DNA from 3 places in the [Clostridium] saccharolyticum WM1 genome. Region 3 is predicted to be linked to each of the others. Evidence: predicted binding sites of a transcription regulator. Region 3 holds the regulator's gene; each other region holds the start of a gene.
What was found. The regulator HrcA, encoded in region 3, represses chaperone genes, less so after heat shock. The targets are predictions, from matches to a motif close to TGTTAGCACTCNNNNNNNNNGAGTGCTAACA.

Region 1: CLOSA_RS05185 (co-chaperone GroES) is a predicted target of HrcA. The motif match lies at 1,442-1,472, and genes of this name have one in related genera.
Region 2: CLOSA_RS08090 (Hsp20/alpha crystallin family protein) is a predicted target of HrcA. The motif match lies at 859-889, and genes of this name have one in related genera.

What each region holds. Positions count from the first base shown of each region.
Region 1 is NC_014376.1:1,091,618-1,096,023, forward strand. Features, by position in the region: gene rhaD (rhamnulose-1-phosphate aldolase) at 1-435, shown strand, start outside; gene CLOSA_RS05180 (hypothetical protein) at 508-1,152, opposite strand; gene CLOSA_RS05185 (co-chaperone GroES) at 1,569-1,859, shown strand; gene groL (chaperonin GroEL) at 1,944-3,563, shown strand; gene CLOSA_RS05195 (DUF6106 family protein) at 3,827-4,336, shown strand.
Region 2 is NC_014376.1:1,687,296-1,691,701, reverse strand. Features, by position in the region: gene CLOSA_RS08095 (YkgJ family cysteine cluster protein) at 20-676, opposite strand; gene CLOSA_RS08090 (Hsp20/alpha crystallin family protein) at 975-1,388, shown strand; gene CLOSA_RS08085 (nitroreductase family protein) at 1,482-2,255, opposite strand; gene pepF (oligoendopeptidase F) at 2,290-4,074, opposite strand; gene CLOSA_RS08075 (GNAT family N-acetyltransferase) at 4,310-4,406, shown strand, end outside.
Region 3 is NC_014376.1:950,756-955,161, reverse strand. Features, by position in the region: gene grpE (nucleotide exchange factor GrpE) at 1-582, opposite strand, end outside; gene hrcA (heat-inducible transcriptional repressor HrcA) at 594-1,643, opposite strand; gene CLOSA_RS21670 (3D domain-containing protein) at 1,913-2,479, shown strand; gene CLOSA_RS04540 (3D domain-containing protein) at 2,765-3,487, shown strand; gene hemW (radical SAM family heme chaperone HemW) at 3,597-4,406, opposite strand, start outside.

The DNA.
Region 1 (4,406 bases), 140 kb from region 3:
AACGGAAAGCACAGGGTGATATACCATGCCCATCCTGCCAATGTAATCGCTCTCACCTTTGTTCTTCCCTTAGAGGATAAGGTGTTCACCCGGGAATTGTGGGAGATGGCCACGGAGTGTCCCGTGGTTTTCCCTGATGGAGTAGGTGTGGTGGGCTGGATGGTACCGGGCGGACGTGAGATAGCCGCAGCCACCAGTGAGCTGATGAAGAACTATGATGTAGCTGTCTGGGCCCATCACGGTTTATTCGTTTCAGGTGAGGATTTTGACCTTACTTTCGGACTGATGCATACAGTGGAAAAATCTGCGGAAATACTTGTTAAGGTGCTTTCCATCCGTCCGGATAAGCTTCAGACCATATCATCCCGGAACTTCCGTGATCTGGCGGCTGACTTTCAGGTGAACCTGCCGGAAGAATTTTTGTATGAAAAGTAAAAAACACGGAAAAAAGCCACTGGAGAACAGAGTCTCTCCAGTGGCTTTTCCCACTCTCAGCGATATGATATTTTAATCCATTTCCTCTTCCACAATGGTCGTGGTTTCATCAGCCAGATCCTTTATGGCCTCTCCGGCAGACTGTACCGCATCCTTTGCTGTCTCAAGTCCATTCTTTGCCGCATCCTTTGCCGCCTCGACCGCTGTTTCCGCTGTTTCTTTGAAAGATTCTGCCGTTTCATCCGCTTTTTCTGCCAGACGGTCTGCAGCTCCGGCAGCGTAATCCAAACCGCCGTCAGAACGATCCTCTTCATCATCTAAATACGTATCTGCCTGATCTTTTGCGGATTCAAACATGTCCTTTGCGGTATATGCAACGGCAGAAGCCGCTTCCTTTGCCGTATCTGAGACAATGCTTGCCGCATCCTTTACCAGGTTTCTCGCCGCACTTACCGCATCCTTGGCAGCGTCTGCCATATCAGAAGCAGCGATCTTAAATTCATCCTTATTGGCATGTAAGGAAACATAGTTGCGGTTCATTGTGCTGTCAATCTTGGAAATGTCGTCATTCCCCTCATCTTCAAAATCGTGGAAATTTTCTTCCAGTTCTTTGTGGAAGGATTTGTATTTCGTAAAATAAGAGATCCCAGCAGCTACAACGCCGGCGATAGTGGCCAGTGCCACGAATTTCCCAAACCCATTACCCTTTTTTGCCATTTGAAACACTCCTTTCCTTATTACCGCCCAGGGATTCTGGACACAACGTTATGCTTTCAAACATTTTTATTATTGCCCATAATTTTTGGACATAACGTTATACCTGCACGGCACTTTTTTTCCGGCCTGTGCATTTGGGCATAATGGTATGCCTGTAAGGCACTTCATTCTCTGTTATTGTAATACGTTCATAGAAAAAAATAAAGGTATATAATAAGAAAATTTCTATAAACTATGTAGGTAAAGGAAAAAATCACGCAAATATGGAAAAAATGTAAAAAATATATAAAGTTAGCACTCAACTATTGACAGTGCTAATAATGAGTGATATAACTTAGTATGTGAATAAAATAAAACTTCTTTCGGAAGGCCAAAAGAAAGAAATAATAAGCAAAAAGCTATGAGGAGGAATTGCAATGAAATTAGTACCATTATTTGACAAAGTTGTGTTAAAACCATTGGTTGCAGAGGAGACAACAAAGTCCGGTATTGTTCTGCCGGGTCAGGCAAAAGAAAAACCGCAGCAGGCGGAAGTTATTGCAGTAGGACCTGGCGGTCTGGTAGACGGCAAGGAAGTCACCATGCAGGTTAAAGTGGGCGATAAAGTAATCTTCTCCAAATATTCAGGAACAGAAATAGAAACCGGAGAAGACGATCAGAAATATGTGATCGTAAAACAGAATGATATTTTAGCAGTAATCGAGTAATTAAGAAAGCAATACCAAAGTCAAAAGTTCAGATTGTAGATCATACGTATTTTCATTTTATGTAGAAAACTGGAGGAATGAATTATGGCAAAACAGATTAAATATGGCGTTGATGCCAGAAAAGCACTGGAGTCCGGAGTTAATCAGTTAGCAGATACCGTTCGTGTAACATTAGGCCCCAAGGGCAGAAACGTTGTTCTGGATAAATCCTTTGGCGCACCTTTGATCACGAACGACGGTGTTACCATTGCAAAAGAGATCGAGCTGGAGGATGCCTTTGAAAACATGGGCGCTCAGCTTGTAAAAGAGGTTGCTACAAAGACCAATGATGTGGCCGGCGACGGTACCACCACTGCAACTGTATTGGCTCAGGCTATGATCAATGAAGGAATGAAGAACCTGGCAGCTGGAGCAAACCCCATTGTTTTAAGAAAGGGTATGAAAAAAGCCACCGAAGCAGCGGTAGAAGCAATTGCAAAGATGAGCGAACCGATTAAGGGCAAGGCTTCCATCGCCAGAGTTGCAGCTATTTCCGCTTCCGATGATGCGGTAGGCGAGATGGTAGCTGACGCTATGGAGAAGGTTTCCAACAACGGCGTTATTACCATTGAGGAATCCAAGACCATGAAGACAGAACTGGATCTGGTGGAAGGTATGCAGTTTGACAGAGGTTATATTTCCGCATACATGTGTACCGACATGGAAAAGATGGAAGCTAATTTAGACGATCCATACATTCTGATTACAGATAAGAAGATTTCAAACATCCAGGAGATCCTTCCTTTATTAGAGCAGGTGGTTCAGTCCGGCGCAAGACTTCTCATCATCGCAGAAGATGTGGAAGGCGAGGCTTTAACAACCTTAATCGTTAATAAATTAAGAGGTACCTTCAATGTCATCGCAGTAAAGGCTCCTGGCTATGGCGACAGAAGAAAAGAAATGTTACAGGATATCGCTGTTTTAACAGGCGGTACCGTGATTTCCGATGAATTGGGATACGAGCTTAAGAATGCCACCCTTGACCTGTTAGGACGTGCAAAATCCGTAAAGGTTCAGAAGGAAAACACCGTAATTGTAGACGGATGCGGCGATAAGGAAGCAATCACAGCAAGAATCGGCCAGATCAAGGGACAGATCGAAGAGACCACTTCTGACTTTGACAGAGAGAAATTACAGGAAAGACTTGCAAAGTTATCCGGCGGCGTAGCAGTAATCCGGGTAGGTGCTGCAACAGAAACCGAAATGAAGGAAGCAAAGCTTCGTATGGAAGATGCTTTATCGGCAGCAAGAGCAGCCGTAGAGGAAGGTGTCATCGCAGGCGGCGGTTCTGCTTACGTTCATGCAATTACACAGATTGAAGACGTTGTAAAGGGTCTGGAAGGCGATGAAAAGACCGGAGGAAAGATCATCTTAAAGGCTCTTGAAGCTCCGTTATACCACATTGTAGCCAACGCAGGTCTGGAAGGAAGCGTCATTATCAATAAGGTAAAGGAATCTAAAGTAGGAACCGGTTTTGACGCATACAAAGAAGAATACGTAGATATGGTAGAAGCAGGCATCCTGGATCCGACTAAGGTTACCAGAAGCGCCCTTCAAAATGCTACCAGTGTTGCATCAACCTTATTGACAACAGAGTCCGTTGTTGCTAATATTAAAGAAAAAGCACCTGCAATGCCAGCTCCAGGCGGAATGGATATGATGTAATATTCACGAAAGCCATGAGCAGTGGGAAACGGAATATGAAAAATTTTATGTTGTGCTTTGCACATAAGAAAAATTTTCCATATTCTGTTTCAGAGGGCGAATGCCCGTGAGCGGGGAAAGCCGCAGGCTTTCCCCGCTGCACTGCGGTCTTCCAATAGACCAACATATCTCATCGAAAGCCTGCGGGTCTTCCCTTGCACTCAAACAAGGGTTAGGCTCCCCCTGACAGGCCGGGCAGGAAAGAGGAAAGGATCCAGATCGTTATGAATGAAATGTATGCAGAATGGCTTGTGAAGCGAAAATCTCCGGCCTACACCATGTTGATAAAAATTGCGATGGGAATCCTGTGCGTAATTGCATTTTTCCTCTCCATGTCTCCGGTATTCGGAATCTTTGGAGTGCTCATCCTGCTTGCCGCTGTAGCAGCTACATACTTTGTATACCGTAACAGCGAAGTGGAATTTGAATATCTCTATGTGACCAGCACTCTTACCATTGACCGGATCTACGGCAGAAGCAAGAGAAAGAAAGCCTGGGAAGGTTCCATGGAAGGGATACAGATTGTAGCACCCACAGGCTCTACCGAAGCCAGGGATCATGAAACAAAGAATATGAAGGTGCTGGATTTTTCTTCTCACGTACCGGGGGCAAGGACGTATACATTAATCAGCCAGTCCGGTGCGGAAACGACCAAGATCATATTTGAGCCTAACGATAAGCTGCTTCAGTGTATGAGGATGACAGCGCCCCGTAAAGTGGTAAAAGCAGTATAAAAGAAAAAGGAACCAGTCGGTTTTGTATCATACCGTCCGGTTCCTTTTTGCGTGAGCAAAAAGCCGGACC
Region 2 (4,406 bases), 740 kb from region 3:
TCTATTCTTTCCAATTCTATCATAAGAAGGAACTGGCTTCAAGCCTTTTGCCAAACTGATCGTAAAAATCCTGCTCCCCGTCATAGGGGGTAAGATAGAACTGTTTTAAAACATACATGCTGACTTTATTTGCATAAGCCTGATCCCGGTTTTCCTCAAGCTTTCCTTCCAGCCGTTTCAGGAAGAAATGCCAGTCAGACACATACTTCTCATACCTTTTTACTTCTGGAGTATCCAGCCATTTGTACACCTTGACCTTTGTCCTGTTTTCCTTTCTGCACTCATTTACCTGGAGAAAATATTGAAATCCATGATCTCCGTAGATCCGCCCTAAGGGAAACAGGCGGCACACCCCCGGACGGAAACTGTGGATGCCGCACCGTCCCTCATGATCCAGGAACCCGCACCTTTCCTCTTTTCCTCCCATGATTAAATTGGGAAGTACAATTCCATCCACCACATTTAGCTCCAGTTTATGAGCAAGGAGTGCTTCCATGGTACACTTAAGATTTTCTGTCAGCCGGAAGCAGTCAAGGGGATCCAGGATGACGGACTGTCCCATCCCCTGGCAACAGGCCCAACAGCCCTCACAGTCCCCGCAGTCCGCCTTTACCATATCATTTAAACCATATAATTTTCCATCTGAGATCTCTTTCCAATCGATTTCCCGTTTCATGAATGATTTTTCCTCAACTTTCTTTTCAGCAAACATGGTTATTCTACCATCTCTTGTTCCCACATTCAATGAGATTTATTTCTTTTTTTATGAATAAAAATAAGCTTTCCTGTTTCCATTGATTAACCCTGCTTTCGCCCAAGGAAGAAGCAAGTAAATTCGCAGGGCTCTTTCTATAGAAAAATTAGCACTCACCTCTTGACAGTGCTAACAATGTGTGTTATATTACATGTATAACAAATACAAAAGCACCGGAAAACCGGTGTCACATAAATAACCCAAAAAGGAGGAACCATTTATGTTATTAACCAGAAGAAACAACTTATTTGATGAATTTTTCAATGATCCATTTTTTACGGATGCATATCACAACAGACAGTCTCTGATGAAGACAGACATTGAGGATGACGGAACCAGTTATGTGATTGAAATTGAACTTCCGGGATTTAAGAAAGAAGATGTGCGCGCCGAATTAAAAGAAGGTTATTTAACCATTTATGCGGACACCGTTTCCGAAAATGAAGAGAAAGACCAGAAAAACTATATCCGCAGGGAACGCTACAGCGGCTCTGTGAAGAGAAGCTTTTATGTAGGGACCAGCTTAAGGCAGGAAGATATTAAAGCCGCCTTTGAAAATGGCATTCTAAAGCTGGTGGTTCCAAAGGAAGCCCCGAAGCAGATCGAAGAAAACCACTATATCACCATTGAATAAAACTCCTAACTGAGAATCATCCTAATATGGACAAAAAGGGAAGGCCCCTGAAGAAGGACCTTCCCTTTTTGTCTGTACCAGTCTAAGAAGTAATCAGTATTTATACTCTTTAAAAAACGCCGTAGTCACATACGCACCGCTTTTATAGGACTTTTTCTCCATGGCTTTCTCAGCCTCCAGCTTCACATTCATCCACATTTCTTCTGCAGCAATGGTCAGATGAGAAAGCATGATCCCCGTGCCGATCTCCCGCATGGATACAAGAGTCGGTGACGGCAGGAATTCCCTGCAGGAAAATATATAAATTCTGTCATGATAAACGATAAAACGCCAGGGCTGGGTATTCATGGCCGACGGAGCGAGGCGGACAGCCCTTAAAATATTCTTCATGGATTCTCCGGCTTCTTCCTTAAACACGCACAATTCTTTCAAAGGAAGCCGCTTGGCAGTTGCAGGATCACGGTAGAGCAGGGTCTTGGGATAGCCGAAGGCTACTACGATCACCTGTTTCATCCCTGCCGATGCAGGTTCTAATACCTTGGTGCTTCCCAGATAACAGGTCCCCAGCCCCTTTCCTGTCATATACAAAAGTACATGCTCCATGATATATCCTGCATTTACCAGATACCCCTCTTTTTCCTCGGAATAAAAGGTCAGGTAATAGGGAGCTTCCACCTTCCACAGCCCCTTAACAGGCAGGTGGTCATCCAGATTCTCGCTTATCTCCATTTTGAACAGAATTTCCCCATGCAGCCTTGGTATATTTTCCCCAAAATAAAGGATGTCCTTTAACAACTGCTCCGGAACCTGTTCCTTCTTAAATTTTCTGATGGATCTTCTTTTAAATATCATCTGATACAGATTCATACCTGCTCCCCTCTCCTCTATCCAACAATCAGACCTAAATAAGCCGGCTCATTTCCTCCAAAAGTCCGGCAAATACGAACAGCGCATCCTTTACCGGCTCTGCCGTCCCCATGTCAACGCCGCACAGCTTCAAAAGGTCTATGGGAGTCATGGAATTTCCGCCGCTTAAAAATTCATAATAGCCTTTGACCGCACTCTCATCTCCTTTGAGAATCCTGCTGCTGATGGCAATGGCAGCCGAAAACCCTGTGGCGTACTGGTATACATAAAACGGAGTGTAAAAATGCGGAATCCTGGACCATTCATAACCAATTTCCGGATCAACCACCATATCAGGTCCAAAATACTCCTCATTCAGCCGCTGATAGATCCTGCAAAGGACTTCCCCGGTAAGCACTTCGCCTTCCCCTGCGCGGCGGTGGGTCTCCGCTTCAAATTCTGCAAACATAGCCTGCCGGTATAGTGTGCCCCTGAAACTGTCCATAAAATGATTCACAAGATAAGCACGTTCCTTCTTATCTGCTGTAACCTCCAATAAATGACGGATAAGCAGCGCCTCATTGCATGTGGAAGCCACCTCCGCCACAAAGATCTTATATCCGGCATCGATATAGGTCTGGTTTTTATCGGAAAACCAACTGTGGAGGGCATGACCCATCTCATGAGCCAGGGTAAAGACACTGTCCAGTGTTCCATTAAAGTTTAACAGCACATAGGGATGGATTCCGTAAACTCCCCAGGAATAAGCACCGCTCCGCTTTCCCTCATTCTCATATACATCAATCCACCGGTTGTCAAATCCTTCTCTCAAAAGAGATAAATATTCCGCACCCAAAGGTTTAAGGCCTTCCAGCACCATGGCCTTGGCTTCCTCAAAGGTAATTTTTCGTTCTTCCCTTGAAACCATTGGCACGTATAGGTCATACATATGAAGCTCTTCTACTCCAAGAGCTTTTTTTCTGATGGATATATATTGATGGAGATTAGGAAGTCCCTCATGAACTGCCTTTATGAGATTGTCATAAACTTCCTCCGGAATCTCATTCTCTCCAAGGGAATGGGCTCTTGCGGAAGGGTAATTCCTTGCCTTGGCGTAAAAGGCAGCCTGCTTTACATTGGAAGAAAATGTGGATGCCAGGGTATTGATAAACTGTCCGTAAACACTGTACAGGGCTTCAAATGCGGACTTTCTCACGCTCCTGTCCTGCTTTTCCATAAAAGCTATATAATTACCATGGGTAATCCTTACGGGCTGATTCTTCTCATCCTTTATTTCAGGAAATTTCACATCTGCATTGTTAAACATATGAAAGATCTCCGAAGGTCCGGAGGTGGCTTCCATGGACTTTGCCAGCAGCGCTTCCATGGGAGCTGACAGCGTGTGGTCCTTCTTTTTTAAAATAATTTCAAAGGTCCTGTCATATCGCTTAAGCTCAGCCGTGTTTTCCCGGAACTCAGTAAGGTTTTCCTGGGGTATGGCCAGGATTTCAGGTACTAAAAAGGAGGACAGCCCCGCAGCCTTATAGGATAAAGACCTTGCCCTGGAGGATAATTCCTGATACCTTGCATTTCCCGTATCCTCATCGGATTTCTGCCTTCCATAGACGAACAATGTTTCTATGTTCAGGGACATCTCCTCATCAAACCTTAAGCAGGAAAAAAGCATCTCGCCGGAATCGGCCAGATGTCCCTCGTAACGCTTATAACCTGAAAGCGAGCTTTCTGTTTCACGGAACAGATCCTCCCAAGCACTCTCTGACGGCAGAATGTCCGCCAGGTTCCAGGTATCGCAAACCGGTATTTCATCTCTCTTTTTCAAATAGATCCCTCCAACTGTTCACTTGTGTTTATTCTATCACCCATATTTCAAAGAGACAATCAGCAATATGGAAAATATTTTATTGATTTTTGATATTTTTTTATTGTATTATATTATCGGAAGCAAAAACGCTTCCGGTAATCGGATGGGCGGGGCTACAAGGCAGCCCATTTATCTTCACTTGCGTTACAAGTTCAGATATCCGATACTATACGAAAATACCAGGAGTCCAGCCATGAATATCATACGTACCAAAACCCCCAGCGAAACGCAGAAAAACAACCTGCTTCACCTGCAGGAAGCCTGCAGAAAGCATGACCATATTTCTCTTA
Region 3 (4,406 bases):
CTGGGAAACAATATTCTCGCCCAGTGACTCGTCTTCAATGTGCATAACCGCATTATGAAAATCAGGATCAAACGGCTTTCCAACTGCTTCGATTGGTTTCACGCCGGCCTCTTCCAGGGTTTTCATAAGCTGCTTGTAGATTTTATCCATGCCGTCTGCAAACGGAGCGCTTTTCTCCTCATCTGAAATAGCGGCTAAACCTCTTTCAAAATTGTCCACCACCGGAAGGATTCGTTCCACAATATCCTTTGCGCCGATTTCAAACATGGCTGTTTTTTCCTTCTCAGTTCTTTTGCGGTAATTATCAAATTCTGCCATGGTCCTTTGCAGGCGGTCTGTTAATTCTTCTATTTTTTCATCCCTTGGGTCTTTTTTCTCTTTCTTTTTTCCGAAAAAGCCCTTTTTTCCGGATTCTTCCGCGGAACCTGCCTCTGTATTTTCTTCCTCTGTAACGTGTTCCTGGGTTCCGCCGTCTGTACAGGCTTCTGCGCCTTCTATTTCTTTTTCAGTGGAAGCGGCATCTTCTGTAGGAACAGCCTCATCTGCCAGCTTCTCATCTGTTTTCACTTCTTCCTTGCTCAATGATCTACCCTTTACCTTTCATCTTTTTTCAATATGGCATCCAACTGCGTCATGAGATTACGCAATGTACTGAGTACCTTTTCATAATCCATCCGTTTCGGACCTATGATACCAATGGTGCCCCTCAAGCCTTCGCCCAGCTCATAATTGGCGGTTACAATGCTGCAGTCCTTCATCGTCTTAACAGGAGCTTCGTCGCCGATGTATACCTGGATTCCGGATCCGCTCTCGGAGCTGTTCACATCATCGACCAGTCCCTGTAAAAGGTCCTTCTGCTCCAGCGTTCCGATAAGCTTACTGGCTTTTTCTCCATCGCTTAATTCCGGATACTTGAAAATGTTCGTAGCTCCGCTGGTATAAATCTGAAGGTCTTCATCATCCCCCCGTATGGCGGCAGCCACCTCAGTCAGCACCCGGTCCACCACATCGCAATGGGTTCCCGCCTGAATTTTCAGCCTGCTGATCACTTCAAGATTGATCTCCTCTATGGTCAGCCCGTTAAGGGCATTGTTAAGAAGAATATTAAGATTTAAAAGTCCTTCGTCATTTAATTCGGTGTGAATAGGAATCATGGTGTTTTTAATGATATTGCCCTCCACCACGATCACCACTAGTAGCTTTTCTTCGTCAACCTTGGAAAGCTGAATAAACTTCAGTTTGTTCCGGTGATACTGGGGTGCACTGATCATTGCCGCGTAATTGGTGTTCTGAGCAAGAAGCTTTGCCATCTGCTTGAGCAAAAGCTCTACCCGGTCCACACGCTTTAACATCATATCCTTGATCTCAGTGACTTCCTCTTCCTTTTCCTGCATGATCTGGTCCACATAAAAGCGGTATCCTCTGTCAGAAGGGATCCTTCCTGCAGAGGTATGGGGCTGCACAATGTATCCAAGTTCCTCCAGATCAGACATCTCATTCCGGATGGTGGCAGAACTTAAGTTCAAATCCGTATACTTTGATATGGTACGGGAACCCACCGGCTCTCCGGTTTCCAGATAAGTTTTGATGATGGCTTTTAATATGGTTATCTTCCGCTCATCCAACTGATCCTTGTCGTTCAATCTGCCCCACTTCCTTTCTGAGTCTTTTTGTTAGCACTCGACGTTTAGGAGTGCTAATACCTTCTTTTCATAATATATTCTTTTTTTCTACTTTTGTCAATACATTCCTATAAAAATTTTTGATTAAGATTTTATGACCTGCTTGTACATTTTTTCTCATTTTTATATAAAATATTACAAAGCTATTGACATTATTCTCTTGACATTTAACACTTTTGTAATATAATGGTAACTAAGACACCATAACAACACGATTGCGAGGTAAATCAATGAATAGTTTTTCAGGAAAAAAAAGCATTACCGGATTCCTGACAATCCTTTGTATCCTGCTGTTATCTATGACTGCACTGGCAGCTGAAACTACGGATAAAGACCAAGCGGTGAATCAAGCACAGTCCGAAAGTTCTGGAACAGATCACCAAACCATACAAACAGGCGGCGATCAGGCCGCATCATCCAATACGGATACACCTAAGGAAGAGATCGGACCCGGCATCAGGAAAAAAGAGACAGAGCCGGAGGAGCCGGCAAAACCTGTTTATGAAAAAGGGGGATCTCTGGGGCTCTTCACTGCTACTGCATATTGTCCCGAAAGCTCCGGAAAACAGTGTGTGACCTATTCCGGCACCATACCCCAGCCTCAGCACACCATTTCTGCTGATATCGCCCTGCTTCCCCTTGGAACTAAGGTTATGATCGACGATATCGTTTATACCGTTGAGGATATCGGAAGCGGTGTAAAAGGGAATAAAGTAGATATATTCTTTGCAAGCCGCAGAGAAGCCCTGGATTTTGGAAGACAGACCAAAGAATTATTTGCAGTCATTGAACGGTAAAAATTGTTCTTGCAACGCCGCAAAACAGTGTAACATCTCACTGTTTTGCGGCGTTTTTTTTTGCGTGGGCATTGAGCCGGACGAATATGCTTGTGTAAATCAGGTCGGTGCTGAAGCAACTAAAAATACTCCCAGAGTGAACTTTTCTTTGTGTTATCCTTGACAAATCTGGAAAAATGTGTAAAATGATTACTTGTACCTCATTTATTACAAATCTGTTACATATAATTATAAATATATTAAATTATATTACAGTTTGTAAAAAAGAAAGGAAGTATTTGTAATATGAAAAGAACAAGCCAAATTCAACGGTTCCTTGGGACCTTACTAATGATGGCATTTTTCCTGATAAGTACGTTTTCCACTTCTGCCGCCCAGACGGCAGGGATTATTGACAATGCGGACGAAAGCGGCGTCAGAGGCTGGGCGATTAATACCACCGATCCCGCCGCTGCAGCAGAAGTAAAGGTTGTCATTACCAACCAGGCCAACGGGCAGACCGTGGCGGAGCTTATTACCAACGCCTCTCAATACCGGGAGGATTTAGTATCCCACGGGACCGGTAATTATGGCTTTGATATACCGGTTCCATGGAGTTCTTATGGAGACGGCACCTACCTGGTTGAGGCCTATGGGGCCGGCCAGAAGCTCTCAGGCACCAGGATTCATCCTGTGGGCGACCTTGCTGCTGCGAATCTGCAAAACAGCAGTTCCAGTCTCCGCTCTCTTGGAGTATTCAGAACCACGGCCTACTGCCCCTGCCGCAAGTGCTCCGGAGGCTGGGGAGGACGTACCAGCACAGGAACCATTGCTGCAGCAAACCATACCATTTCCGTTGATCCTAGAGTGATTCCCTATGGAAGCCGTATCATGATCGGAGGAGTCGTCTATACAGCAGAAGACTGCGGAGGGGGCGTCAAGGGAAACCACATTGATATTTTCTTCAACACTCATGGAGAAACCCGGGCCTACGGCTCCAGGAATGTGGAAGTATATCTGGTACAATAATCAGTAATCACAGAAAAAAGCCTGGGGAATATTATTCTTTTCCCCAGGCTTTTCCCTTTACTCATTTGGTTCCCGGCGGCCCAATGCTTTCATCTTTGAAGGACTTTCTTTACACGAAAAACTGGCTCATAACATAATTACTGATATCGGTCCCTCTGGAGGTCAGGCGATAATACCCGTCATTCTGTTCCATAAGGCCGTCCTTTTCCATGGCATCCAGCACCGGTCCGTAAATACTACGGATATTGTGTCCAAAGCTGCTGACAAACCCCTGGGCTGAAACGCCCTGGGTCAGGCGCAGCCCCAGAAACATATACTCTTCCATTTTTTCCTCCAAGGTAAGCCGCTCAAACTCCTGTCTCAGCACTTCCTGAAAAACTTCCTCCCGGTCAAGGCGGGCGCTGCAATACTCCTTGTAAACAGAAGTATTGTGAAAACGGCATCCACTCAAGTAGGATGAAGCTCCCAGGCCTAAGCCCAGATACTCCGTACCTGTCCAATAACCGATGTTGTGCCTGCACTCGTAACCCTTTTTGGAGTAATTGGATATTTCATACCTTTCATACCCTTGCTCTTTTAAAAAATCCCTGGTCAAGTAGTACATGTCCCGCTCCGCATCCTCATCCGGCAAATCCGGTAAATCCGGCAAAGACTTTAAACCATGGACCTTCTCCTGTGTAACCGTATGATTTTCTACTTCAACCGGTTCCCCATACCGGTCATAATAAGGGGTTCCCTCTTCCACGATCAGGCTGTAGGCAGATATGTGCTCCGGCTTCAGCATGGTCACCTTTTTTAAGGTATTCTTCCATGATTCCACAGTCTGACCGGGAATTGCCGAGATCAAATCCACATTCACGTTATCAAATCCCGCCATACGGACTCTCTGATAGCTTTTTAAGAATTCATCGTAGGTATG